2 regions of the Mesorhizobium sp. M0678 genome follow, and region 2 is predicted to be linked to the other one. Evidence: riboswitches for the same ligand, from Rfam matches in the RefSeq annotation. Region 2 holds a riboswitch; the other holds the start of a gene.

Region 1 (14,351 bases), on a different contig from region 2:
CCTATGACGGTCAGTCCTTCATGGTGACGCCGCCGATGATGTCGATTCTCGGCGCCACCGCCGACGACATGGAAGAAATCCTGAAGGGACTCGGCTATCGCGCCGATGCCAAACCGGCGGCCGAGGTCAAGGCGCGGCTCGAAGCACAGGACAATGCCGCGCGTGAAGCTGCCGCTGCAAAGCAGGCGGCGGAAGAGGCTGCGCGAGTCGAGCAGGCGAGGATGGCGGAAGCATCTGCCGCGGCAGAGCCGCCGGCGGAGGCTTCGGAACCTGTGTCGGATGCGGCTCCTGTTGCGGAGGCGGCGGCCGAAGCTGTGACCGAAGCGACGGCAGAGCCTGTCGCGGAAGCTCCAGCCCCTGAAGCTGCGGCAGAAGTCACGCAAGAGACCCGGCCCGCCGCGGAGGCGACTGCTGAAGCGCCTGCGGAACCAGCGGCCGAGCCAAGGGCGGAACTTGGGGCGGAAACTGAGGCTGCGGCATCGGCAGAACCGCCGGTTTCCGACACTACGGAAGCATCGCCGGCCGAACCTGCAGCGACGGCGGAAGCCGTCTCCGGCGAAGCTGCTCCAGAAGCGGAGGAGCCAAAACCTGTCCTGTTATGGCGGCAGGGTCGTTTCGACCAGCGCCCGCGTCATCGCCAGCATGACAACCGCCCCCGGGACAATCATCGGGACAATCGCGCGCGCAATGGTCAAGCTGGGCCGGACAGCCGCAGCGATGCGCCGGCAGATGCCGGCGGGCAACCGACGCCGGGCGACCGGCCCGCCCGTCAGGGGCGCCACGACCAGCGCGACGGCGCCGGCAAGCCGCGCTTCGATCGCAGCAAGTTCAAGCCCAGGCCGCAAGGCGAGGCGGCAGAACAGCGCGCCGGCAAGCCGCAAGGTGAACGCCCGGACCGGCGCGAAAACCGGCCCGACTGGAAGGCTGGCCGACAGGACGGCAAAGGCGGCGCCCAAGGCGCAAAGCCCGCCTTCCAGCCAAAGCCGCGTGAGGAACGCCCGGTCCGCTTCGATCCGGACTCGCCCTTCGCCAAGCTCGCCGCGTTGCGCGACCAGCTGAAGAAGTAGGCTGCTCGTCCAATGGTCACTGATGCCCGCCAGCGCATCGACAAGTGGCTGTTCTTCTCGCGCGCGGTAAAATCGCGCACGCTGGCAGCCAAGCTGGTCGTCGCCGGACGCGTCCGCATCAATCGCGACAAAGCAGCGCAGGCCTCCGATACGGTCCGGCCGGGCGACGTTTTGACCATCACGCTGGAGCGGCGGATCTTCGTCTGGAAAGTCCTTGGCACCGGCGTACGGCGTGGCCCGGCCGAAGAGGCCCGCCTACTCTACGAGGACATGTCGCCGCCCCCCGCGCCCAAGGGCGAGGCGCTTCCGGATGCGGTGCCGCCGTTGCGCGAGGCCGGCAGCGGTCGCCCGACGAAGAAGGAACGCCGCCAGACCGACCACCTGCTCGGCGACGATTGAGCAAGGTCGAACGCCCGCTTTGCCGGCCTTCCGGAATTCCATTCCGGAAACCGCGGCACCGCTGGCAGGGGCCGCCCTTGCCACCAGCGGACAAAGGCGTTACCTCACCAAAAAAGCCCAATAAAATGGGACGTCCCGGAGCCGACCAATGACCTATGTCGTGACCGACAATTGCATAAAATGCAAATACATGGACTGCATCGAGGTCTGTCCGGTCGACTGCTTCTACGAAGGTGAGAACATGCTCGTCATCCACCCGGACGAGTGCATCGATTGCGGCGTCTGTGAACCGGAATGCCCGGCCGACGCGATCAAGCCCGACACCGAGTCGGGCCTCGACAAATGGCTGCAGATCAACACCGAATATGCCGACAAATGGCCCAACATCACCGCCAAGAAGGAGCCGCCGGCCGACGCTAAAAATTTCGATGGCGAAACTGGCAAGTTCGAGAAATATTTCTCCGCCGAGCCCGGCGAAGGCGACTGACGAGCCTGCCGGCTGCGGCGGCCTGACGCCGCGTAACAGACGTGATACATTAACTGCCTTGACAGGCGGCGACGGCGCGTGGCCTTCGCGCGTGCAGCAAAACCTTGATTCTTCCGACTTTTTGTGTTATATCAACCAAACATGCCGGTGACACAACGTCGATTTATGGCGCAAACGCCCCAAATCACTGAAAGGTGAATTTCTCAATCCGGACCAGAGCGATCTGGGGCAGGCGGTCGCAATGTTGCGATTTGCCGGTCCTGGCCTTTCCGGTGAGTTCATCGTTGTGTGGCTAAGGACCGGTCACCCCGGTCGCACGAGTTCGGGCCGGCACGATGCCGGTACCACAACAAGGAGTTCAGGGCGTAATGGCAACGATCACCCCGCAGAAGAAGTCCACCGCAGCGCGCCACGGTTTCAAGACCGGCGAGTACATCGTCTATCCGGCGCATGGTGTCGGCCAGATCGTCTCGATCGATGAGCAGGAAGTCGCGGGCCACAAGCTGGAGCTGTTCGTCATCGACTTCCAGAAGGACAAGATGCGCCTCAAGGTGCCGGTCGCCAAGGCGACCTCGATCGGCATGCGCAAGCTGTCGGAAGAGGATTATGTCGAGCGCGCGCTGAAGGTCGTGCAGGGCCGCGCCCGCGTCAAGCGCACCATGTGGTCACGCCGCGCCCAGGAATATGATGCCAAGATCAACTCCGGCGATCTGATCTCGATCTCGGAAGTGGTGCGCGACCTTTACCGCGCCGATAACCAGCCGGAGCAGTCCTATTCCGAGCGCCAGCTCTACGAGGCGGCGCTTGACCGCATGGCCCGCGAGATCGCGGCCGTCAACCGCATGTCGGAGACCGAAGCGGTGCGCCTCATCGAGGTGAACCTCAACAAGGGCCCGAAGCGCGGCGCCAAGGCCGACAACGAGGAAGCCGAGCAGGAAGAAGCCGCCTGAGCTTTTTTGCTTTCGAATTCAGAAAAACCCGGCCTTGCGCCGGGTTTTTTTGTCTTAGCTGACCGGCGACGGGCATATCTAACCTTCGCCGCCCTCCCTTTCCGCCTCGTGCTTCAGCGTGGCAATGAACCGCTTGGTCCGCTGGCGTTCCGGGTTGCTGAACAGCACCGCGGCCGGGCCTTGTTCGACGATGTTGCCGGCATCGAGGAACACCACTTCCCGCGCGATCTTGGAGGCGAGCCGCAGGTCATGCGTCGCCATCACCATGGTCGTGCCCTCGCTGGCGAGCTTGCCGAGCACGTCGACCACCTCCTGCGCCAGTTCCGGATCGAGTGCCGAGGTCGGCTCGTCGCAGAGCAGGACCTTCGGCGAAGGCGCCAGCGCCCGGGCAATCGCCACGCGCTGCTGCTGGCCACCTGACAGCGTCGCCGGCCAGGCGTCGGCCTTGTGCGCCATGCCGACCTTTTCGAGCAGGGCCAGCGCCCGTTCGCGCGCCCTTTCCTTGGGCCATTTCAGCACCGTCACCAGCCCCTCCATGATGTTCTCGATCGCGGTGCGATGCGGAAACAACTGGAAATTCTGGAACACCATGCCGGTCTGCAGCCGCAGTCGCTGGATATCCCTGGTCGAGACCCTGCCGCCGGGGTGGAATTCGAGTGCATCGTCGCCGATCCGTACCGTGCCTGAAGTCGGCAGCTCGAGCAGGTTGATGCAGCGCAAAAGCGTGCTCTTCCCTCCGCCCGACGGCCCGACAAGCGCCGTGACGCTGCCTTCCTCGATGGTGACGGTGACGCCCTTCAGCACCAAATTGTCGCCGAAACGCTTTTCGATGTTGGTGAGGCCGATCATGCGCGCGCCTCCAGGAAGCCGCCATAACGGTTGAGCCGCGTTTCCAGCCGCGCCTGCAAGGCCGACAGCACGGAGCTCATGACCAGATAGAGGGCCGCTGCCTCGACATAGAGGATCAGCGGCTCATAGGTGGTGGCGACGACGCGCTGCGCTGCCTGGAACATCTCCGGCACGGTGATGGCGGCGGCGAGCGAAGTGTCCTTGACCAGCGAGATGAAGGTGTTGGACAGCGGCGGCACGGCGACGCGCCCCGCCTGTGGAAGAATGGTGCGCCGCATTGCCTGGGCCCAGGTCATGCCGATCGAATAGGCCGCTTCCCACTGGCCCTTGGGCACCGAACCGATGACGGCGCGGATGATTTCCGACGAATAAGCACCGATGTTCAAGGTGAAGCCGATCAGTGCTGCCGGAAAGGCGTCGAGCAGGATGCCGACCGATGGCAGGCCGTAGAAGATAAGGAACAGTTGCACGAGAAGCGGCGTGCCGCGGAATATCCAGACGTAGAAGCGGACCACGGCGACCAGCGGTTTGGGACCGAACAGCCGGACAAGCGCCACAACCAGGCCTAGGACAAGACCGAATGCAAACGACAGCAGCGTCAACGGCACGGTGAAGATCAGTGCAGCCCACAGCAGCGTAGGCAGGGATTCCAGCATCAATTGCAGCCAGTGCGGCACGAAGGCTCCTCCTTGCCAGATTGCCGTCGCTCATATCACGCGAAAGCGGCGGGCCGTCAAAAGACAGCTCGCCGCGATATGAACGACGCGGGCCGGCGTTCGGCCCACACGAGAAAGCCGTTTTACTTCGAAACGTCCTGGCCGAAATAGGTGTCGGCGATTTTCTGGTAGGTGCCGTCGGCCTTGATGTCGGCCAGCGCCTTATTGATGGCGGCCACCAGTTCCGGATCGCCCTTGCGTACGATGACGCCGGAATAGTCGGCGTTTTCTTCCTGCGCGGCAATCTTCACATTGGCGTCGGGCTTGTGCTTCTTGAAGTCGAGGAAGGACAGGCTGTCGTTGATGGTGGCGTCGGCGCGGCCGGTAAGAAGCAGCTGGATCGACTGGTCGAAGCCGTCGGTGCCGACGAGCTCGGCGCCGTTGGTTTCAGCCAGCTTGCCGAAATTCGAGGTCAGCGACTGCGCCGCCTTCTTGCCCTTGAGATCGGCGAAACCCTTGATGTCGGTGTTGTCGCCGCGCACGATCAGCACCGCCTTGGAGGCGATGTAAGGATCGGAGAAATCATATTTGGCCTTGCGCGCCTCGGTGATGCCGACCTCGTTGATGACGGCATCGTAGCGGTTGGCATCGAGACCGGCGATCAGCCCGTCCCATTTGCCTTCGAGGAACTGGGCTTTGACGCCGAGGCGCTCGGCGATGGCCCGCGCGATCTCGACGTCGAAGCCAACCAGCGCGCCGGAAGCATCATGATAGGTGAAGGGCGCATAGGTTCCTTCCGTGCCGACCTTGAAGACGCCGGACTGCTTGATCTGGTCGAGATTGGCGCCGGCGTGACCGGCGGCGATGGCCAGAACCTGCAGCGTTCCGGCGATGATGAGCGATTTGAGCCATTTCATTTTTCTGTGATCCCGTCCTCGGCCGATGTCCGGCGTCATTGCGAGTGCCGGAAAATGACAGATGCGCGATGCCAGAATAAGAAACTAAATTTCAAAAATCTCGCGCCCTTGAAATCCAATTCTCAACCAGCATCTCCGGGCGCCATCCGGCTGAGTCAAGGCCGGTGGCGAATCGCCTGGAACAGCGCAATCGACATGACAGTCCGGGGGAACATTCCCCCGCATGGCACGTTCTTCGCTGTTGTAGGGCGCGGCGCCGCCATTTCAACCATCGGCGCCAACTCACGATTCGATCGCACCGCAACGCCTGGAGCAGGAGCGCGGCATGATGGAAGACAGTGCAGGACGGACCATGGTTCGCGCGGCGATGAAAGCCCCTTATCTGGAACGTGACGAAGAGCATCTCCTGGCGCTGCGCTGGAAGGAAAACAATGACCAGCACGCGCTGCACCGCATCACCGTCGCGCATATGCGGTTGGTCATTTCCATGGCGTCGCGGTTTCGCCACTACGGCCTTCCGCTGGGCGACCTGATCCAGGAAGGCCATGTCGGGCTGCTGGAGGCAGCGGCCCGTTTCGAGCCCGAGCGCGAGGTCCGGTTCTCGACCTACGCGACTTGGTGGATTCGCGCCTCGATGCAGGACTATATCCTGCGCAACTGGTCGATCGTGCGCGGCGGCACTAGCTCGGCGCAAAAGGCGCTGTTCTTCAACCTGCGGCGTCTGCGCGCCCGCCTGGCAAACGGCGCCGAGCAGATGTCGAATGCCACGCTCTACCGCGAAGTGTCGGCGGCTCTCGGGGTATCGGAGGCCGATGTGGCGATGATGGATTCCCGCCTTTCGGCGCCGGACAGCTCGCTCAACACGCCGCTAGCCGACGATGCGGGCGCAACCGAGCGGATGGAGTTCCTGGTTTCGGATGACCCGCTGCCCGATGAGGTCGTCGGCGATACGATCGACGTCGAACGCCGCTCGGTGTGGCTGAAGACGGCACTCGGCGCTCTCAATGCGCGCGAGCTCAGGATTATCGAGGAGCGCCGGCTGAGCGACGAGGGCGCGACGCTCGAAGCGCTCGGCGAGACGCTCGGCATCTCCAAGGAACGTGTCCGCCAGATCGAGGCGCGCGCCATGGAAAAGCTCAAGGCGGCGCTGGTAAAGCAGAACCCGGAATTTCTCGCAGCCTGAATTGCGTCGGCTGCTATTTGTCGGTGACGATCTTGACCTTGTCGCCGGCCGAAACCGCGGCACCCGGCGACAGCGCGTTGAGCACCCTGAACAAATCCAGCTTGCGGTCGACGCCGACCATCTGTGCGGCCAGGGAGCCCATTGTCTGGCCGGGCTGCACCGTGACGATGCGGATACGCAGTGGCTTCAACGCCGCCTTCTCGGCAGCACTCAGGATGCGGAACGAGCCGCTGACCGAGCGCGCCACCGTGCTCAGCGAGGTGCTGGCCGACGGTGCCGCGGTCAGCAAGCGGTAGACCTGGCCGCCGGCGCGGATCACCGCAATGTCGAATTGCCAGCCGTCGGCGCCGGCATGCGCGGTTGCCGCTTCGTTGCCGTTGATCGTCTCCTGGCGCACGCTGCTGTCGTCGAGGCCGGCAACCCAGCCGCTGCGGATGTAGTCGGTCAGCGAGCGGTTCTTGTCGATCGAAACGCCGTCGAAGCGGATCGCCATGTCGCCCGGGCCGGTCGCCGTCACCGCCGCCGCCGAATTGTCGATGACGAAGCCGTTGGGCACCGAGAACGACACGCCGAGGCCAGGGTGCAGGAAGGTTTCGCCGCGCACATAGCCTTCCTCCGGCGTGTCGCCGTAAAGTAGCCCGTCTACGCCGGCAAGAAATGAATCGCGGTCGCGCGACCCGACACCGGGCGCGCCGAACTGGCGGGCGTGGCGCTGCGCGAGGTCGATACGCTGCGGCGTGTTGGGGTGCGTCGCCAGGAAGTCGAGGCTGGCGTCGGTGGCGCCGCTGATCGAGCGGAAATCGGTATAGGCCGACATCGACTGCAGGAAGCGGCCGGCGGCGTAGGGATCGAAACCGGCTTCGCCGATCGACTTGATGCCGATGGCGTCGGCCTCCAGCTCCTGATTGCGCGAGAACTGGGCCAGCCTCAGCTTGCCGCGGATCAGCGCCGCCTTGGCCGTCGGGTTGTCGCCGAGCACATCCGAAACGACCTTGGTCGCCAACCCCTCCTCGGCTTCCAGCTGCTGGCGCTGCAGGCCGTGGTTGGCCGTAACGTGGCCCATCTCATGCGCGATGACGGCGGCAAGCTCGGCGGAATCGTTGGCCAGCGCCAGCAGCCCGCGGGTGATGTAGAGATAGCCGCCCGGCAGCGCGAAGGCATTGACGTTGGGCGAGTTGAGGATGGTGATGCGGTAGGTCTGGGTTGGGTTGGCCGACACCACGGTCAGTCTGCCGACGATCTTGGCCACCATGCGCTCGAGCTTGGGGTCGGAATACTCGCCGCCATAGGTGGCGAGGATGCGCGGGTGCTGCGCCTTCGCCAGTTGAGCGAGCTTGCCGTTGGCGGCGACATTGTCGACCGTGATCGGCTTGTCGGAGGGCTGGAAGCCCGATTCCTGCACGTCGGGAGGCGTGAACATCTGGCAGCTTGCCAGCGCCACGGCAAGACCGGCCAGCGCCAGAAAGCGCGCCAGCGGTTTCACCCTCCGATTGTCGATGCCGGTCGGCAGATCGGCGTCCTTTCAAGTCCTGGCACGTGACCGCGAAAATCGGGCGCGATTTCCGGAAAGCATCACGCGCAAAATCAAGTGCTACGGCGTCCTTCGTGCGTCCGACAGATACGAGGCAGCAAGGGCAAATCACGGTCTAGGCCGGACCAGCTCCTGGCGGACCTAGCCACACTACCTCGACCATGGCAAGCAAGCGCCGCTTCGCCTTCCGCCGGTTTGACCATAAATTATGTCCGCTTCCGGGCAACATCTCGTGATCCAGCCGCAAAGGGACCCGAGCCGATATAGCGTCGGAATGCCTCCGGTCCAGCCCCGACGAAAAAATCGGCCGCGGTGCCCGTCGCGGCAACCGTGCCACCATCCAGGAAAACCATGTTTTGGCCGATACGGCGCGCATCGTCCGGCTGGTGCGTGACGAATAGCACCGTCATGCGCTGCTCCGAATGGACGTCGGCCACCAGGTCGAGCATGTCGTCGCGCAGTGCCGGTCCGAGCGAAGCGAACGGCTCGTCGAGCAACAGCACCGGCCGGTCGCGCACCAGGACGCGGGCGAGCGCGACGCGCTGCCGCTCGCCGCCCGAGAGTTCGCGCGGCAGCCGGCTTTCCTTGCCGGCAAGGCCGACGCGCTTCAGCGCTGCGGCGATTGCGGCGCGGTCAGCCTCGCTCAGCCTGAGCGAAGGCGAGCGGCCGAGCCCGACATTCTGCTCGAGGGAAAGATGGGCAAACAGGTTGTTTTCCTGGAACACCATCGATACCGGCCGCGCTGATGGCGGCGCAGTGCTGACGTCGGCGCCGCCGATCAGCACGCGGCCCGACCGCGGCGTCTCGAAGCCGGCCACCAGATTGAGCAGCGTCGACTTTCCCGAACCGCTCGGCCCCATAATGGCGGTGATTTCCGACGCCGGGAAATCGACATCGAATATAAGCGGCGTTTCACCATAGCTGAACGAGACATTATCGAGTCGTACGGCCGCGCCTTTTTCCACCGAAATGGACCGTTCCGGGCTGGTCGGCATCATGATTTCTCGCCCCTTCCCAGCCAGTCCGCGGCCAACACCAGCGCCAGGCAGACAAGGCCGAGCAGCAGCGCCAGGCCGGCGGCATCCTCAGTGCGGTAACTGCCCATGCGCGCCAGCAGCAGATAGGGCAAGGTCTGCACGGAATCGCTGCCGAACAGCGCAATGACGCCGAGATCGCCAAGCGACAGCGCCATGGCGAAAGCGAAGCCGGTGGCGAGCGGCCGCCGCAGCGACGGCCAGTCGACCAGCCGCAACCGGTTCCAGCCCGAGATACCAAGCTGTGCGCAGAGCCGTTCGTGGCGTTCGCTCGACGCGTCATAGGCAGGGCGGATGGCGCGGATGGCGAACGGCATCGCCATCACCGCATTGACCGCAACGACCATGACAGGGGCGATCGCAAAGACATCGCTGACGGTGCGCAAGAGCAGGAACCAGCCGGCGCCGATGACGATGGGCGGCACCACCAGGACGAACCCCGCACCGGTGTCGGCCAGATGTTCGAGCAGTGTCCGCCGGCCTGTCCGCCGGGTGAGCGCCAGCGCCCGGCGCGCCATGACCAGCGACAGCGACAACGCCACAGAGAGCAGCGCCGATAGGAGGGAGAGCACGGCACTGGTCGCCGTCGCTTGCCGCACCGCGCTCTCGCCGGCCAGGCGGCCGAGATCGGCGCCAAGCCCGGCTGCCAACGTGGCCGCCATCGGCCCGGCGACAAACAGCAGTGCCAGCCCGATCGCCAATGCGTTCAGCACGGTCTCGGCCGCACCGGCTGAAAAATACCGGCGCGGCGCCACCGGCAGATTGGCATCCCCTACCATATTGGCGCCGAGCCGCGTCAAGGCCAGCACGACGACGAAGGTCAGGGCAATCTGCAGCAGGGTCAGCGTCACAGCCCGCGCCGGGTCGAAGTCGAAACGCAGCGCCTGGTAGATGGCAACCTCGAGCGTCGTCGCGCTGGGTCCGCCGCCGAGCGTAAGCACGATGGTGAAGGAGGTGATGCACAGCATGAAAACGAGCCCTGCAACGCCGGGCAAGGCCGCACGCAGCGGCGGCCATTCGATCAGCCGGAAGGCCGGCGCAGCGCCCATGCCAAGCTGGCTCGCCAGCCGCCATTGGTCGGCCGGCACGGTCTGCAACGCCTCCAGGAACAGCCGCGTCGCCAGCGGCAGGTTGAAGAAGACATGGGCGACGAGTATGCCCGACAGGCCATAGATGCCGGGCCAGCTCTGGCCGCCTAGCGCGCCCAGCGTGCCGGCAAAATAGCCGGCGCGGCCATAGAGCGCCAAGACACCGAGTGCGGCAACAATGGCCGGCAGCGCCAGCGGCACGGCGAAAAGCTGGAGGATGAAGCCTCGCCCGAAAAAACGTGGATGCCGCGACAGGGCACGCGCGACGAACAGCGCCGGTGCAACGGAGAGCAGGGTCGACAGCAGAGCCTGCCAGAGCGTGAAACGGACGACGCGCAAGAGATAGGAATCGAAAGCGGAGGCGGCGCCGGACAGGTCGCGTGTGGCTTCGACGACGAGCCCGGCGAATGCACCGCCGATCAGCAGCGCGATGGCGGCGAGCGCGACGATGCCGGCAGTGACGCGGGGATCGGCCGGATGACGCGTACGCATGTCGCGCTACCCGACACTACGACAGGTGTTGATCGAAGGAAATACCTGACAATGGCCGAGCCCACCCCTCTCTGGCCTGCCGGCCATCTCCCCCTCAAGGGGGGAGATTGCGCACTCAGCCGCCTTCGCCAATCTCACAAGTGGCAGGATGAGGAGAGGCGACAAAGCTGCCGATCTCCCCCCTTGAGGGGGAGATGGCCGGCAGGCCAGAGGGGGGTGGCTTGGCGCAAACATCCGACGAGGCTTGAGCCCTACTTGCTCATCACCGCCAGCCACTCGTCGACCCAGGCCTTGCGATTTGCGGCGACGTCTTCCGGGCTGAACAGCAAGGTCTTGGTCGGCTTGACCAGCTTATCGAACGCCGGGTTGAGCGGCTTGTCGGTTTTGCCGGCCGGGAACATCCAGTTGGTTTCGGGAATGACATCCTGGAACTTCGGTCCGGTCATGAAGGCAATGAACTTTTCTGCCAGCGGGTTCTTCGCACCCTTGGTGGTGATCCCCGCAACCTCGATCTGCAGATATTCGCCCTCCTCGAAGGACGCCGCCTGGTAGCGCTCGGTGTTTTCGGCGACCATGTGGTAGGCCGGCGAGGTGGTGTAGGACAGCACCATCGGCGCCTCGCCCTTGGTGAACAGGCCGTAGGCCTCGCTCCAGCCCGGCGTTACCGTCAGCACCTTCGCCTTGAGTTTGGCCCAGGCTTCCGGCGCCTTGTCGCCGTAGACCGACTTGACCCACAGCAGCAGGCCAAGGCCCGGCGTCGAGGTGCGCGGATCCTGGATGACGATCTTCTCTCCGGCATCGCCCTCGACCAATTCCCTGAGGCTCTTCGGCGGGCTCTTCAGTTTTTCGGTATCGTAGACGACGGCGAAATAGCCATAGTCGAACGGCACGAAAATATCGTCGCTCCAGCCGCCCGGCACACTGACGCCCGACACGGCGCCGTGCGGCGAAAACAGGCCGGTTGCCTTGGCGTCGGCGGTTACGTTGGTATCGAGGCCAAGTACGATATCGGCCTTGGTCGCGGCGCCTTCCAGCTTCACACGATTGAGCAGCGCCACGCCGTCGGCGACCGAGACGAATTCGACGACGCAACTGCATTCGGCCTCGAAGGCCTTCTTCACCGCCGGTCCCGGACCCCAATCGGCGGTGAAGCTTTCATAGGTATAGACCGTCAGTCTATCCTGTGCCGATGCCTGCCCTGGCAGGGCGAGCGCGGATGCCGCAAGCAGGACAATTGAGACAAGAGAGTGGAAAAAACTGCGCATCGGCGCCTCCTTCGTTCGCGTTGAAAGGAATTGAGGCGTCGGGCTGTCCGAAACGTCTAATCCCTCCGCCGGTACAAACCGGATCAGGTTCAGCGGGTTGGCAGTCTTGCCTCTCAGCCGGTCCGCGAAGATCGCGTCCGGCACCCCGTTAGAGCGTTTCGACACATAGGCCCGGCCGAAGTGCTGCGCAAGCGGAAGTTTGCCGGGCATCCAAAGCCCAGCCTTCCGTTTCGTCTGCCGTTTCATCTTCCGTTTCCGGGGCAGGGCTGGTAAGGGCCACGAGATATGAGCACATTCACCATCCTGCTTGGCGGCGATCTCATCCGCACGCCGCTGCTCGACCGCCAGGTCGAAGGCTCGCGCGTCATCGCCGCCGATGCCGGCATCGGCCATGCCCGCATGCTGGGCCTGAGGCCGGAACTCTGGGTCGGCGATTTCGATTCGGTGCCTGCCGAGTTGCCGGAGGATCTGGCCGCCGTGCCACGGCAGGTGTTTCCCGCCGAAAAAGACAAGACCGACGGTGAACTCGCTATCGCCGCCGCACTCGAACGTGGTGCGACCAGCCTTGTGCTCGCAGGCGCCTTCGGCGGCAAACGTACCGACCACATCTTCCTGCATCTGGCGCTAAGCGTCCGGCTGGCGGAAGGCGGAACGGAAGTGCTTTTGACCAGCGGCGCACAGGAAGGCATTCCTTTGCTGCCTGGAAAGACTGGCTTCGACTATGTCGACGGCACGCTGTTTTCGGTGCTCGGCTTTTCGGATCTCGCCGGCCTGACAGTCACCGGCGCCAAATGGCCGCTCGACCATGTCGAGGTTGCGTTCGGCTCGTCGCTGACCATTTCCAACGAGGTCAGGGGCCGGTTGGAAATCGCGCTGGCCAGCGGCCGCGCGCTGCTGCTCGCGCATCCCTACCCTCTTCCGGAAAGCTGAGCCCAGAAAGCTGACATGGCGCCGCCGCTTCTCAATCTCGACGGGATAAAGCTGACATTTGGCGGCACGCCGCTGCTCGACGGTGCCGCCCTGACGGCCTCAGTTGGTGACAAGATCGCCCTGGTCGGCCGCAACGGCTCTGGCAAGTCGACGCTCCTCAAGATAGCCGCCGGGCTGATCGAACCGCAGGACGGCGAAGTCTTCCGCCAGCCTTCGGCGACCGTGCGCTACTTGCCGCAAATGCCCGACATGGACGGCTTTGCGACTGTCCGCGCCTATGTCGAGGCGGGGCTCGGGCCGGCCGACGATCCCTACCGCGCCACCTATCTGATGGAGCATCTCGGCCTGACCGGCGAGGAACGGCCGAACGACCTCTCCGGCGGCGAGGCGCGGCGCGCCGCCCTCGCCCGCGTCATGGCGCCGGAGCCCGACATTCTCCTCCTCGATGAGCCGACCAATCATCTTGACCTTTCGGTCATCGAATGGCTGGAGGAGGAGCTTGCCCGCACCTCCTCGGCACTGGTCGTCATCTCGCATGACCGCCGTTTTCTCGAGCGCGTGTCACGCGCCACAATCTGGCTCGACCGCGGCCAGACCCGCCGTCTCGACAAGGGCTTTGGCTATTTCGAGGAATGGCGCGACACGGTGCTGGAGGAGGAAGAGCGCGAGCAGCACAAGCTCGGTCGCCAGATCGTGCGCGAGGAGCACTGGCTGCGCTATGGCGTGACGGCAAGGCGCAAGCGCAACATGCGCCGGCTCGGTGAATTGCAGACCATGCGCCAGCGCTTTCGTGGTCATCGCGGCGCCGAGGGTGCGGCGACGATGACAGCCAGCGACGCCGCCGAATCCGGCAAACTGGTGATCGAAGCCAAGAACATCGAGAAGAGCTTTGGCGATCTGACCGTGGTCAAGGGATTCTCGACCCGCATCCAGCGCGGCGATCGCGTCGGCCTGGTCGGGCCGAACGGCGCCGGCAAGACGACGCTGTTGAAGATGCTGACCGGCGAATTGAAGCCGGACGCAGGCACGGTGCGGCTCGGCACCAATCTGGAGATCGCCACGCTCGACCAGAAGCGCGAAGCCGTCGACCCGCAGGAGACACTGGCGCAGTATCTGACCGACGGGCGCGGCGAGAACCTCGTCATCAATGGCGAGCAGCGCCACGTCGTCTCTTACATGAAAGACTTCCTGTTCAAGCCGGAACAGGCGCGCACGCCGGTGCGCGAGCTTTCGGGCGGCGAGCGGGCACGGCTGATTCTCGCACGCGTTTTGGCGCGGCCGGCAAACCTGCTTGTGCTCGACGAGCCGACCAACGATCTCGACATGGAGACGCTGGAGCTGCTGCAGGAACTGGTCGCCGGTTTTGCCGGCACGGTGATCCTGGTCAGCCACGATCGCGATTTCCTCGACCGCACCGTGACCAGCATCATCGCGCCGGATGGTGACGGCCGCTGGATCGAATATGCCGGCGGCTATTCCGACATGCTTGGGCAGCGCGGCGGC
Region 2 (14,351 bases):
CTGCCGTCCGTAGGCGACTGACCAGTGTCAGCATTGGTCACGACCAAGCCACTTGGAAAGCCTGGGCACTCGTCCTACTGAATTTGTCATTTCGCGTTCTCCACAGATGTTGCAGCTTTCGAACCAAATAATATGGTTGCTTGTCCACCGACCGGACAATCTCGGTGGCCGTGAAGATACTGTTTTGAGCCGATATGGCTGTGTCGAACAAACAAGATGGGCGCTCTTCTTGCCATTGCCTTTAGCCGAAATTGCACGCAGTTCGGCGGGTCGGAGAATAAGCCACGGTTCGGACCCCACTGACTCAAACGTTGCAATAAGCTTACCATTCACAGCGAACCGGAGTTGCTAAGAGTCTATGAATTTCCTTGAAGGATCTGTTGCAACGTTTGCGCAGCCCGGTCTTGCTCCCGGCTTGCAGCGGTCAATCTCGTGCAGACTGACCGTGATGCAAAGATGACAAGGAAGGTTCGCTTTCAATCCGATCTTCTTCCTGGCCAAGTAGTTCGTAGTCTCATAACTGTGGCCTAGACAAAAGGAGGGCTAATCAGCGAGGTATGATGTCGTTAGCGTGGTTGGGCCACCAGCAGGTCGACGCCAAGATCGACACGCGCAATTTCCCGCGCTACGAGAATGTCAGTGACTGCGCGCTCTTCCTCGGGCGGTCTGGCTGCGCCGTCTAGAATCTGAATGCGTCTCGCGCCGACCCGTTCAGCAATGAGCTGTTCGGCTTGCCGCATTGACGGCGAAGCAAGCTCAAGTACGTTTTCGCGCATCTCACGCGCCGCCTCGCCGACTTCCGCAAAACGCTTCTCGGCGAACTGCTCCTTAAAGAGCGCAGCGAGATCATCAAATGTTTGAACTTTGGTGGGCTTGGGTTTCGAGCAAAAATATCCAGTTGCCAGTCCAGGTTTATAGGCAAGGCTGTGCGCTTTGTCGTCTGGCAAGGGCCCAATATCCCCTGGTGAGACGAAAATGGACTGCCGTGCTACGGTTGCTCCATTATAAGAGCGGTCGAAATCGCTGATGTTTGCAATACAAGGAGCCGCATAGAAGACGTTTGACGGATAGCGCGCCTCAAGCCGAAGAAGCAGTTCATGCTGACGCGACACATCCCTGCGCATCATCGCAATCCGAAAAAATGGTATCGACAAACCGGGACAATGTCCGCTCGCAATCTCAAACGCAGTTCCTCGCTTCATCAGATCCGGAAGCTTGTACTGGAAAAACAGCGGAACCCCTGGGAAATTGATGCGGATGTCAAAGCCAGAATGCCCCTCCTGTATGAGGTTTGGAAAGACCGGCGCGCCTACAGGTGCGGCTGACGATGACCGGATAAGGTTTTCGGTGAAGGCATACCCAAATGAGAACTCCGTGTAGCCCACCTTCATTCAATTCTGCTTTCGTGCTGAAGTTTATCCGGGACTCTTTGCCTGCAGCCGAGCAGACCATATAACAGAAAAAACTATGTATACTTGCGATAGTCTGAGCTTATCGATTCCTCGGATAGATATTTCAAAAGCTCACCCACTCTTCTGGCTGCTAGAATGGGAATGGGAAGCTTCTGGTTGATTTGGGTCGAGTTCCAGTTGATTTTGGTAAGCGACAAAACCTCCTGCGCTATCTCAGCGATTCCCGGCGCAGATCGCCGATAAGTTTCGGGCTTCGCGAACAGCGCCAGAGTGCGTAGCCGATATCTTCAACCGGGGCGGCGGCTTCTCCCTCGCCAGTGCCGAGCGCGATCATATGCACTGCGCATTCGGCCAGCGCGCCGTCAAGGCGCCCCGCTTCCGTCGCGCTGCCGTAAAGGTCCAGGAACCACGCCAGCGAGTAAGACCAGTCGGCAGGCAAGTCCTCCCATTGTGATCCCTTGCGACGACGGCCACGACGGCGTTGCGGCCTTCGGGCGTGCGGGGCTCTATCCCAAGGATCGGGTATAATTCGGGTGTCGGCTGCTGAAGGATACGCGCCGGCACGAGCGACAGTGCTTTCTCCAGCGAGGGAGGAAAATCCTCCAGTTCTTCGGCCAGTTCGGCAGCTTCTCTCCTTCGTCCCTCGCGGCGCGCTTCTACATATTCTGCCGCAACCACGGCAACGGTGCGCTGCGCCCGTTCAGCGGTGCCGGTGGCAATCAGCTCGGCCGGAATGTCACCATCCTTGATCGCCCAGTGCGTACGGTGCTGTTCGAACTGTTGAATGCCCAGCCGGTCCGCAATTCTCAACACCCCGCTGACCGGTCGAGAAAGGCATGTTCCGGATCGGGCTCGAAGGTGAAGGCCAGTTCGTGTCCGCGCCGAACGATATTGCGTATGCGGCCGTGCCGACCACGCGCGCGTGCGGGCCTCCCGCCCCGACTTCGTACATCAACAGCGCCGGGATTTCCTCCAGCCGGCGCAATGTTTCAGGGCGCGCGAGGTCGATAGCCTCGGCCTCGGCGCCGCTATATTCCTTGAACCGGTCAATGGTTGACGTGAACGGCGGCGTTTCCCACCACTCGCCGTGGCCCGAGACAAGCAAGTTAAACATGGCACACCACCGACCTCACGCCGCCTTCTCCATAGACCACTTCACCCGTTCGGCGAGAAAGGCGGCGAACGTTTTCACATTCATATTGCCGCTCGCCTCCTCCAGCCCTGCGAGGTAGGCCTTCCGGTCATCGACTCTGACGACTGTCCAGGGGTAACCGCCTGAAGCCAGCATCGCGTTCATGAGGAACCGCGCCATTCGTCCGTTGCCGTCCGGATAGGGGTGCACATAGCCCACAAGCCAATGCCCCAGCACGGCACGCACGGAGGCCTCCTTCTCCGCCTCCAGCAGGTCGAACAGCTCATTCATACCATCGGCCACCGCTTCGGTACGCGGCGGCACGTGCTGCGAGCCGCGCAGGTACACAGGGTGATTGCGATATCCCGCAAGCGCGCTGGCTTTGAGGATGCCGGCGGTCACTGACGGCGCGAACAGCTCCCGGTACCACTCCCGGTGAGTGTCCCGCGTCAACGCGCCGGCTGGCTTGCCGTTGATGATCGCGGCAACAGAGTCTTTGACCTTCTGGAATGCGAGGTAGTAGCCACGCGCGGCAAGCGCATCCCGGTTCTTGCGGTCCTCTTCATCAATCTCCGGATTCCAGCTCCCCTCGCGCACCCGGTCGATGAGTTCCGGGGTGACGCTGTACCCTTCTATCGACAGCGAATGGTAGGCGTCGCTTTCGTAGATATCCTCGACGAACTTCATATAGGCGTCTTTGTCGGACGGCAGTCCGGGTGCCTTCGGGAATATCTCGATGATGGCTTCGCGCTGCGATTGCCAGATCGCGCGCAGGCGGGCGACCAACGGCGGTACGCCCGCCGCAATGGTTGTCACTCCAATTTGTCCCGCCAACGGATCGGATTCGCGCACGTCATAGCCGGCGGCTTTGAACGCGGCCACGATTTCATCGGCAAAGGAGTCGCGTCCTACGCGACGGAAGGCCCCCGCAAGCCGTCCCGCCACGGCGGAATGGCCGCCATCAAGCAGCAGGGCCAGAACGGTTGATACGTCGCGCACCGACGCCATGGCGATCTGCATCTCGATAGGGGCGCGCTGGAAGAACGCTTCCGGCACCCGGGTAAGGGCGGCCTCGACAGTGAACACGCGCTGGCCGTTTTTCTCTGTCAGTTCGGCCGGCATCTCCTTGACCTTGAGGTCATAGAGCGAAGGTCCGAACAGCAGGTCGATTTTGTTATTCGTGCCTTTGGGGGTATTCACCACCACCTGAGGCGGAATAGTGGGCGCTTCCGCGTGCAGAAGCAGCGACTGCTCCGGTGACAGGAACCAGTCCTTGCCGAACCGGTCATTGCAGTAAAGGGAGCAGAACTCCCAGAAGCTCGCGTACCAGGAGGTGGTGTCTTGCTGCTGTGCCTGCGGGCCGGTCGACATGAGCCAGCCTTTGATAACATCGCGCAGGAACCCGTTCTGCAGCAGCCGCTCCCGGTGGACGCGGGTCAGCTCATCTGACTTGAATATGCGCCGCCCACCCTCCTGCAGCTCTTTGAGGACGGCCAGTGATTCAGCGAGTTTTTCATGGGGCTTGGCCATGGCCGTGCCTTTGCAAGTTTTTAGAGCTGTGCGATTACAAGTATATAGTGCTGATAGGCGACAAGTCAATGATGCTGTGGAGTTGCAAGTTTTCTAAGTTGTGCGATAACAAGTTTTTTATGCGATAATCGGGAATAACCCAGTGAAATCACACTTTTGATCGTTTCCATAGCTCGTCTGCGCGAAGGATCGTTACCCGGATGGGCCGATGACCCAGCCGCAGGCTACGCAGGGCTCGGGGCGAGCCTAAAGCCTGGCTCTCCGAAGCGCTTCGAAGGAGGACGCGCCTCTTTGAAAAACTCGCCCGTTGTGCATCGTGGGTACCCGTAAACGCGAATTCTCAAAGAAAAGACGCTCCTTACCTCTCCTTCCCGCCACGATCATCACGGCCGCGCCCGCGCTCACTACGCCGCGACGCCCGCGAGATCGGCTTCTCGGCAATCGCGCCCTCATCACCACTGTCCTGTCTGTCCCCGCTCTTCCCGTCATCGGCTGCGCGCGCGAACCGTCACGCACGTCCACCGCTTTCGACAACGGCGACTGCGCCGCCAGCGCATCCTGCATCGCCTGTTGCAGGTCGATGGAAGGGCTGGCCGCCTGGTCAACCCGCGCCTGCCGCTCTCCGGCACACGCAGCGTATCCTTGTAGCGATTCTGCGCCTTGCGCACCAACGCGCCGCGCCCCTTCGGCTTCAGCTCCAGCGTCAGCGCCGGCATATGCACATGCCCCGCCCGGTCTTTGATCCGCTGCTCGCGCCCGCGCTTCACTTCCAGCGATTGCAGCTCGCGTTTCTCGACCGCCGCCAGCGCCTTCAGCGTGCGCTCGCCGTCTACGGCCTGCAGCCGGTGCCGCTCCCGCTGGATATGCGCCGCCCCGCGCTTCGCCTGCACGAGCTCTGTCTTGCGCGCAACAAACGCCTCCAGCCGTTGCCGGTCCCGGTAACGGTGCAGCTTATCCCGGATCAGTGTGATGCCGGTGACGCGCCCGAGGAACGCCGCCAGCGTATCGAAGCGGCCCAAGATTGATGCGGGTGCTAGAGTGTGAAAGATGTCCCTGAAAGGTAATCAGTGTCATGGCAACAGCGGGCACTACGCTAGATTCGAAATGGATCAGCTTGAGTGGGTGATACAAGCGCTGTCCATGCCGTCAATTCGCGGATCGAGTGGTGAGTAGCGTGCATGCGCCAGAGGAATGGAACAGCATGCTGAGCGCGGTGCATCCAGTAGTAAAAGAAGTCGCCGGCAATCGCGACTAAGACCCCTGAAATGACGGCGAATCCAGTGTTGATGACTGCGTTGTCAGAGTGAAGAAACGCACCGAAATTGATCGTTACGAGCGGCTTTATTCCTAACCAGCCCAAGCTCGCAGCGTAGAGATGCCAGATAAATGTACCCCATCCGAGCCAATATCCAATTCCGCACGCCGCGAACATTTGAGGCAAAACTGTATCGAAAAGCCGGAAAGGTTAGCTCCAGCGCCGCGCAAACGGTAGCGAAGATCACAACCAGCTCAAGCGATGTTAGGTAGTACTGGACCATCTGATTAACGTCGAGAATCTGCATTTGTTTGCTCCTTCCTTCGCGCGGCCCTTGTCTCGCCCAGCAAATGGGCTCGCGTTGACAAGGCTAACCGAAGTACGATCCAAACGGTGAGCATTCTGCCGGCACCGCTATGCGGGCATCCTGGTAGATTGATAAAATTAGTGTTTGGATATGACCCATCCGGGTCCCAAATGGTGGAGGAGTCCAGCAGACGAGGTGGCTTGCGCGAGGCGACCAACTATGCACCAGTGTGCGCGCCGGCGGCTACGATAACGTTGCTTAGAGTTATGGGCTGTCTACTAAAATTTACTCGCTCTTATTTTTTGATGTTTTGCGGCTATGATCGCCGCAAACTAGATTTAGTCAGGTGTGCACAGTCGCCGACGCCAAGATCCCCTTGGTGATAATCGCCGCGAACGGGATTCTTGCTCGCGCAATATGATCCTAGATTCCACGCGATTGGCGGTGCCTGGCTCCCGCTGCTAATCGTCTGCTGAACCGAAGATCATTCACCCATCGACGAAACCAGAGCCACAAAAGCGGTCAGGATCAGATGCTTTTGTCATAAGCACCGGCCAGCGAACATGACCCTCCGTTGGCTGAAATCGTCGGCGATAAAATGGGGCCGCCTATCGCGAGCCTGATTCTCATATGGGGTGTTTCCAAATCTTTTCGAACACCAGAAGCTTGGCCTGGCGCACCGCTTCCTCAATCGATCCCCCGATCGCCAGATACGCGGCTATCGCGCTGGCCAGGGCACAGCCGGTGCCGCGCATCGTTCTTGCCAGCCGACGAGTGTCAAGGCGCACGGGTTCTTGGTTAGGTCGAACGAGAACATCCGTTGAGCGAGGTCCTGAGCCGTGGCCGCCTTTGATCAGCAGGGCCTGAACCCCGGCGGCGAGCAGTTGTTGTCCTTGTTGAAGCGCGCCGACCTCATCCACCGCTAGCTCTGAGCCGGCAAGAAGCGCCAGTTCGATGAGATTGGGTGTGACGATACGGCAAAGTGGCATCAGATGCTGCTTCATGATGGGGATGGCGCTTGCTTCAAGAAGCGCTCGGCCCGACGTGGAAGCCAGCACCGGATCGAGGACTGCCGGTATGCGCGGATTTTCGCGCAGCACAGCGGCAACCGCAGCGACGATCTCAGCCGTTGCGAGCATGCCGATCTTGACGGCCGCCAGCTTGTTGGCCTGCAGCGCTGCACGCATCTGATCGGCCACCAGACCGGGTTGCAGATGAAGGATGTCCGTGACGATGTCGTGTGTTTGCACCGTCACCGCAGTGACGGCAAGGCAGCTGCGCACGCCCATGGAGGAGAGCGTCTCGATATCGCGCGCGATTCCGGCACCCCCACTGGAGTCCGATCCGCCGACGACAAGTACATGCGATTCCTGCCTCAGCGCCATCGGGCGGTCTCTTTTATCCACTCTCTGGTGCGCGCTTCAGGGTCAGGATGCAGCGTGACGTCGGTGACCACCGCGGCACTGTCTGCCCCAGCCTCGAATACGCCGTCGAGCCGGTCGGGGTTGAGGCCACCGATGGCGACCAGCGGGATCGGCGCGACCCGTCGTTTCCACTCACTGAGCCGTTCAAGCCCTTGCGGCGGCCATTTCATCTTCTTGAGGCTCGTCGGATAAATAGGACCCAGCGCCACATAGTCCGGCTCGGCCGCCAGCGCCGTTTCCAGTTCGGTGTGATCGTGGGTCGAAAGTCCGAGCTTCAATCCGCCGTACTTAATCGCCAGCAGGTCGGCCGCAGCCAAATCCTCCTGGCCGAGATGAACGAAGTCGCAGCCTTCCTCGATTGCCGTGCGCCAATAGTCGTTGACGATCAGTTGGCAACCATGGACCGCGCAGACGCCGTTCGCGCGGCGGATTTCCGCGCGCAACTCGTTCTCGTCCATGTTCTTGATGCGGAGCTGGACCAGCCTAACGCCGAGCGGCACCAGCCGTTCGATCCAGGCGGCACTGTCGACGATCAGGTAGAAGGGATCGAGCTTCATGAAAAAACCGCCCTGCCGATTGTCGGCGTCGATGGCACGGCGACGTCGCGCGGCTCGAGCAGTCCCGAACCATAGGCTTCGCGACCGGCGTCGACCGCCTTGCTGAAAGCGCGCGCCATGCCGACCGGATCGGCCGCCTTGGCGACCGCCGTGTTCAGGAGCACAGCGTCGAAGCCGAGTTCCATTACGGTTGCTGCGTGCGATGGCCGTCCGAGCCCCGCATCCACGATCAACGGAATGTCGGGGAAATATCCGCGCATCGAGCGCAGCGCCATGATGTTGACCGGTCCGACCGCCGAGCCGATCGGCGCACACCACGGCATCAGCACCTTGCAGCCCGCCTCCAGCAACCGCTCGGCGACGACGAGATCGTCGGTGGTATAGGGGAACACCAAAAAGCCGTCTTCGCAAAGGACGCGCGGCTTCGACCAGGCCGAACACGTCCGGCTGCAGCGTGTCGTGGTTGCCGATCACTTCGAGCTTGATCCAGGACGTGCCGAAGACCTCGCGCGCCATCTTCGCGGTCGTCACGGCTTCCTTCACGGAGTGGCAGCCGGCGGTATTGGGCAGGACGCTCACGCCGAGCGAGCGGATCAGCGACCAGAATTTCTCGCCGGCCCTGCCGCCGGCCATTTCACGGCGCAGCGATACCGTCACCACCGAAGTGCCAGACGCCTTCACTGCATCGGCAAGGATGGCCGGCGAAGGATACTGGGCGGTTCCGAGAAGCAGGCGTGAGGCAAGCTTTGCCCCGAGAAGATCGAACATCGGCTAGCCTCCCTGCATGGGTGACAGGATTTCGATCCGGTCGCCCTCGCTCAAGCGGAATTCCGCCCGTTCGGCCGCGGGCACTACGTCGCCGTTGAGCGCGGTGGCGAGCCAGCCGCCCTCATAGTCAATCTCCTTCAAAAGAGCGTCGAGCGTCGTTGCCTTGGCTTCAAGCGCTTCGCCGTTGACGATCAGCTTCATTTTCAGGCTCCCTGGTCGGCAGATGAGTTGAAGACAAGGCTGGTAGCCTGCTCGGCCATGGCCGGTGAAAGCAGGAAACCGTGCCGGTAAAGGCCGTTAATCGTGATCGTGCCGTCCTTCCAGCGCTTCACCCGCGGCAGATTGTGGGGATAGGCAGGGCGCACGCCCACTCCCGTCTCAACGATTTCGGCCTCACCGAACGCCGGATGGAGTGCATAGGCCGCATTGAGGAGCTCCATCAGCGAACGGGCGGTGATCGGTCCGTCATGGTCACTTTCGATCATGGTCGCGCCGACCATGAAGTGATGATCGGCTCGCGGCACGATATAGATCGGATGACGCGGATGCATGAGACGCACTGGCCGCGCGAGCGAGACATCACGCGTGTGGAGGATCAGCATTTCACCGCGCATGCCGCGTAAATCGTCGTCGGCCCGCGCGATGCCCGTGCAGTCGATCACCTGATCAAAGCCGGAAAGGCCAACCTCACCCGTCTCAAAAAGGAAGACGACGCCCATCGCACGCAGTTTGCCGGCGAGGGCTTCGAGAGCCCGACGGGGATCGAGATGAGCTTCGCCGCCAAAAAACAGGCCCTGATGAAAGCGGCCGGCAAGATCGGGCTCGAGGGCGGCAACCGCCTTTTCGTCAACCCACTCATAGTTGCGCGTACGAGCTGCAAAACGGGCAAGCTCGAAGGCATCGCGCGTATGGGCGACGACGAGAGTGCCGGCCCTCGTCACCAGCCCGGGCAGCGCCCTTTCCCACCAGTCGGCCGCAACGTTGCCGAAAGTGACGACCGCCTCCTCGGCGCTTTCGCGTTCGCACCAAGGGGCGAGCATGCCGCCGGCGAGCCAGGAGGCATTGCCGCCGATCTGGCTGCGAATTTCAGCAACCGTGACGGATGCACCCCGCGCGGCCAATTCATGGGCGACGGTGAGGCCTGCCACACCGGCGCCTTTGACAAGAATGCGGCGCATGGCTCAGCGCGCCCCCTGATCTTCCTGCACTGAGGCCTGTTTTTCTACCTCGGGCGTCTCCACCGGCATATAAAGATCGCCGCCTGCGCGATATTTCTCGGCCATCGCCGCCATGCCTTCCTTCTGCGCCGTGGCCCGAATGTCGTGGGAGATGCGCATGGAGCAGAATTTCGGCCCGCACATCGAGCAGAAATGCGCCAGCTTGTGCGCCTCCTTCGGCAACGTCTCGTCGTGGAAGGAGCGCGCGGTTGCGGGGTCGAGCGACAGGTTGAACTGATCTTCCCAACGAAACTCGAAGCGCGCGCGCGAAAGGGCATCATCCCTGAGTTTAGCCGCCGGATGACCCTTCGCCAGATCGGCGGCATGGGCGGCGATCTTGTAAGTGATCACGCCAATCTTGACATCGTTGCGATCGGGAAGGCCGAGATGTTCCTTCGGCGTGACGTAGCAGAGCATGGCGGTGCCGAACCAACCGATCATTGCCGCGCCGATGCCGGAGGTGATGTGGTCGTAGCCCGGCGCGATATCGGTCGTCAGCGGTCCCAGCGTATAGAACGGCGCCTCGCCGCAGACAGCGAGCTGCTTTTCCATGTTCTGCTTGATCTTGTGCATCGGCACGTGGCCGGGCCCCTCGATCATCACCTGGCAATCCTTCGCCCAGGCGATCTTCGTCAGCTCGCCGAGCGTCTCCAACTCGGCGAATTGCGCCGCGTCGTTGGCGTCGGCGATCGAGCCGGGACGAAGGCCGTCGCCCAGCGAAAAGGACACGTCATAGGCGCGGCAGATGTCGCAGATCTCCGCAAAATGCTCGTAGAGGAAGCTTTCCCGGTGATGGTGCAGGCACCATTTTGCCATGATCGAGCCGCCGCGCGAGACGATACCCGTGACCCGGTCGACGGTCAGCGGGATGTAGTGCAGCCGCACGCCGGCATGGATGGTGAAATAGTCGACGCCCTGTTCGGCCTGTTCGATCAGTGTGTCGCGGTACACCTCCCAGGTCAGATCCTCGGCAATGCCGCCAACCTTTTCGAGCGCCTGGTAGAGCGGCACAGTGCCGATCGGCACCGGCGCATTGCGCACGATCCACTCGCGGATGTTGTGGATGTTGCGCCCGGTCGACAAATCCATCACCGTATCGGCGCTCCAGCGGATCGCCCAGACCATTTTTTCGACCTCTTCGGCCATTGACGATGTGACGGCGGAGTTGCCGATGTTGGCGTTGATCTTGACCAGGAAATTGCGACCGATGATCATCGGCTCGCTCTCAGGATGATTGATGTTGGCGGGAATGATTGCCCGTCCGCGCGCCACTTCGTCGCGGACGAATTCCGGCGTGACGAAATCGGGCAGTGTCGCGCCGAAAGCCTCGCCGTCGCGCTCAAGCTTGCCGTGCAGGATCTCGCGGCCGAGGTTCTCGCGGATGGCGACGAACTCCATTTCGGGCGTGATGATGCCGGCGCGCGCATACGCAAGCTGGGTCACCGCCTTACCTGCCTTGGCCCTGAGCGGCCGGTGGCGCGCGGGAAATTCCGGCGTCAGGCGCTCGCCCGCCACGAATCCATTGTCTTCCGGCCGGACAGGGCGGCCGTCATAGGCCTCGATATCGCCGCGCGCCGCAATCCATTCGTGGCGAAGTCGGGCGAGGCCCTTGTCGATGCTGGTTTCGACAGTCGGGTCGGTATAGGGGCCGGACGGATCGTAGACGGTGACGGGCGGTTCGCCCGCCGTCGGGTGAACAGAGATTTCGCGCATCGGCACTTTGATGTGCGGGTGGATGGTGCCGGGCTTGTGAATCTTGCGGGAGGCGGGCAGCGATCCCGTCGAGACGGCGGGGGTGAGGGCATTCATCTTGAGGCTCCTTTGCTCGTTGCATTGGAGACCCAGTTCTGTGCCGGAAGGATGAAAAGACGCTTCTGTCGACCTGCCGAAACAGGACCTCGGGCATAAACTCCCGCAAAGCGCTTGCACCGTCCCTACGCCAGTATGAACTGGATCAGGTTCAACGGGTCACTGCGCCGCGAAAGCCAGCAGTATCTCAGCCCCTTGCCGGGACTCCCCTGGTGAATGCTTCAGGTTGAACGGGCGAGCGCTATCTTGTCAAGCGCATTCGGGCCGCGGCGGTGATCGTCGGGCGATCGTCTCGGCCAGGCGCAAGATCGGATGGAGCGTCGCCTGAGAATCGTCTGTTCCTCGATCAGCCTCGCTTATGCTCTGGAGCTTGTTTTCTCGCGCCCGAATTTCCGCGGGGATGGCTGAACGGAGGCGATCCATTTGCGATTTCAAGTGCGTCGGGCCGCACCCCACAATCGCTCAACAAGTTGAACACGTCCTGACCCGACTGGGCCTTCGAGTTTGGAAAACCTGGCCGGGGTACTGCTGGATGGCAGGGTCCGTCAAGCGGGCGGAAGGGATGAGGAAATGAAAGAGCTGCAGATCAAAACACATAATCGAGCGATGAATATCGCCTGCGCGATCATCCGGACCAGATCTGATATGAAACATCGTCCGGCCCCGAGATCGAGGCTCCAATCTCGTATAGCTTCATGCGACGTTCTCTTGGAGTGTTGCGGGATTGGTCCGCTCAACCGGATCTCGGAGCTCAACCCTTTCATCCCATTAGAATGAGCGTTCAAAACGCAGGATTCCGCTGACACTGCTCTTCTTGTTGGCGTTGGTCCAGGTCACGTTGGAAGCGTCCACCTTGCCGACGGCGAAGTTGCCGTAGCGGCCATAGTCGAGTTCCGCCGTAACTGTGAAATCTGGAAGAAACGCATAGGCGACGTTTGCAGCGACACCATGGTTGTTGAGCTGATCACCGGAGAGCTGAAGGTTGAACGAAGTTGTCTCGTTGAGCTCGTAAGCGGCGCCAGCCCAGAAAGCCCAGTTCCCGCCCCAAATCTTATAGAAGCCGCGACCATGAGCGTCGATCGCGTTCATGGAGTCGTCGTTGAGCTTGCCATTGGGACCGTAGCCGAACATTCCGAACAGCAACAGTTCGTTGGTGACATTGATGTCGACACGGACCTTGGCGGCCACCGATTCGTAGTTGCTTTCATAACCAGCAACGCCGGTGATCGCTCCCCAGCCATGTGTGTATTTCAAGCCGCCGACTATGTGCGGATCGTAGTTGTCGATTGTGCCGACCACGCCTGAGCCTTCTTCGAGCGAAACCACGGCCGAAAAGCCGTTCCCGGCGTCGAAGTAGTACTGGACCACATTGGTATCGAAAGCGCCGTACGGAACCGGCGTCTGGTTGAGTACGTCACCCGCGCCGCCAATAAACATGTCGAAGGCCGACCAGTCCTTACCAACTCGGAGGCCACCAAGCTGAATCCAGGCGAAAGTCAAGATGCTGTCTCCGTTGAAGGCATAGGACCGAGAACTGTCCGAAACCGACGTGTGGCGGTTACCGAAATCCACGCGGGTTTCGGTGTAGGTCTTCAACGTGCCGAGTTCGGTCTCCTGGCCGGTCCAAGCTTTCAGTGTGAAGCGCGTATTGTTTTGCCATGTACCCTGATCCTCACCAGTCCTCACATCTGAGGTTCTTGCGTGGTCAAACAATCCGACATGGCCCAAGCCGACGTCGTAACTAACATAGCCGCCGATGCGCAGGCAGGCCTCGGTGCCTGAAATGTAGACGTAGCCCGAGCCGTAGACGTCGCAGATCTTGACGTACTCAGTCGGGTCAGGCTCGGCGACGGTGGTCACCGCGCGAGCGTCGGAAACGGCGATCAGTGCCGCAGTTGAGCCGAGGAGGAGGCTCCCAATGGTCATTGTTGATCTCCGTCTAAATAGTAAAAGGAATCGAGACCGATAAATGATTTTTGCTAAGCAAACGATTGATAGCGCATCAAGCTGAATTCTGGGAGTGTTGCTGCACCTGTCGTGCTAACGCTCAGGAGAAGTTAGAATGTGATTGAGACTTGTTGTCACATATATTAAGTAGTTATGACTCCCAGGCGGTCGTACAACATTTTTGTACAATCACCCTTTTCACCTCCGCGGCGGGCCTCACAAAGGGTACTACTGCAAATGACGTGCCACCCTGACGACCCAGCTGCGGCTTGAAGCTCAACTATGCGGGCGGACCTTGGTTCGCGCTTCCGTTCTTTTGCCTTGCGGATCCACCCAAGCACGAACGGCAAACGTTTCGGCTACGGTTCGTCTGTTCGCTTCGGGACAGTTTGGCTTAATGGCGACGGCATTGTTTGCTTGAGCCCCGCCGTTGAGGCATCATGCGGCGGCCACCGCTCGGTACGACGCCGTCACTTTGGCGAGCTGATGGTCGATAACCACGCGCCGCAGCCTTGCACCACTGAGTCGGTAGGCGCCAGCCTTGGCATTGCGGCGGACCTGACGGTCGCGTCGAGCAGGTTTTCGTGCTGAAAGCGGCGCGGCACAGCTAATGCTTCTTGCCAGCAATTCACACAACGAGCTCATCGAGACGGCAGAGATCATTATGGGCGGCGCTAGCTGGCGTGCAAAGTCTGGACCCAACACCGTATTGTCTCATCGGATGCGGCATCTGCGCTCAGAAGAGTCTCCCACGCGCAGATGAAGGGAAGGGACGTCGAACAAAACGGTGCGCGTGAGGGTTTCGGCGGGAACACCATCGTCAGTCGCTGATCGAGTGCGCTCAGACCATCGCTGTCCAGCCAAGACTGAACGGCGCCCATTGCTAAAAAATTTCGAGCCCAAAGCGGAACGGACTGACATAGCGCAAAGACGCAGGCGAGCGCAGCGGTAAGGTTGGATGTTATCAGCATGGGACGGTGACCGTTGCAGACC

The links. Region 2 has a riboswitch for thiamine pyrophosphate ahead of thiC (phosphomethylpyrimidine synthase ThiC). Riboswitches for the same ligand answer to the same signal wherever they lie in the genome.
Region 1: another riboswitch for thiamine pyrophosphate. It lies ahead of thiB (thiamine ABC transporter substrate binding subunit); the one in region 2 lies ahead of thiC (phosphomethylpyrimidine synthase ThiC).

The regions. Positions count from the first base shown of each region.
Region 1 is NZ_JAMYPT010000006.1:257,807-272,157, reverse strand. Features, by position in the region: gene NKI29_RS14215 (helicase-related protein) at 1-1,067, shown strand, start outside; gene NKI29_RS14210 (RNA-binding S4 domain-containing protein) at 1,080-1,466, shown strand; gene fdxA (ferredoxin FdxA) at 1,615-1,953, shown strand; gene NKI29_RS14200 (CarD family transcriptional regulator) at 2,322-2,903, shown strand; gene NKI29_RS14195 (amino acid ABC transporter ATP-binding protein) at 2,982-3,752, opposite strand; gene NKI29_RS14190 (ABC transporter permease subunit) at 3,749-4,429, opposite strand; gene NKI29_RS14185 (amino acid ABC transporter substrate-binding protein) at 4,552-5,325, opposite strand; gene NKI29_RS14180 (RNA polymerase factor sigma-32) at 5,651-6,508, shown strand; gene NKI29_RS14175 (M48 family metalloprotease) at 6,522-7,991, opposite strand; gene thiQ (thiamine ABC transporter ATP-binding protein) at 8,246-9,037, opposite strand; gene thiP (thiamine/thiamine pyrophosphate ABC transporter permease) at 9,034-10,653, opposite strand; gene thiB (thiamine ABC transporter substrate binding subunit) at 10,905-11,918, opposite strand; TPP riboswitch at 11,962-12,076, opposite strand; gene NKI29_RS14155 (thiamine diphosphokinase) at 12,204-12,848, shown strand; gene NKI29_RS14150 (ABC-F family ATP-binding cassette domain-containing protein) at 12,864-14,351, shown strand, end outside.
Region 2 is NZ_JAMYPT010000029.1:22,518-36,868, reverse strand. Features, by position in the region: gene NKI29_RS29910 (hypothetical protein) at 567-1,391, opposite strand; gene NKI29_RS29905 (hypothetical protein) at 1,743-2,222, opposite strand; gene NKI29_RS29900 (hypothetical protein) at 2,149-2,526, opposite strand; gene NKI29_RS29895 (Fic family protein) at 2,542-4,074, opposite strand; gene NKI29_RS29890 (hypothetical protein) at 4,560-5,093, opposite strand; gene NKI29_RS29885 (sterol desaturase family protein) at 5,168-5,293, opposite strand; gene NKI29_RS29880 (hypothetical protein) at 5,373-5,636, opposite strand; gene NKI29_RS29875 (hydroxymethylpyrimidine/phosphomethylpyrimidine kinase) at 6,263-7,021, opposite strand; gene NKI29_RS29870 (thiamine phosphate synthase) at 7,012-7,617, opposite strand; partial or broken gene NKI29_RS29865 (thiazole synthase) at 7,614-8,385, opposite strand; gene thiS (sulfur carrier protein ThiS) at 8,389-8,586, opposite strand; gene thiO (glycine oxidase ThiO) at 8,589-9,563, opposite strand; gene thiC (phosphomethylpyrimidine synthase ThiC) at 9,567-11,411, opposite strand; TPP riboswitch at 11,516-11,632, opposite strand; gene NKI29_RS29845 (porin) at 12,180-13,337, opposite strand; gene hemN (oxygen-independent coproporphyrinogen III oxidase) at 14,343-14,351, shown strand, end outside.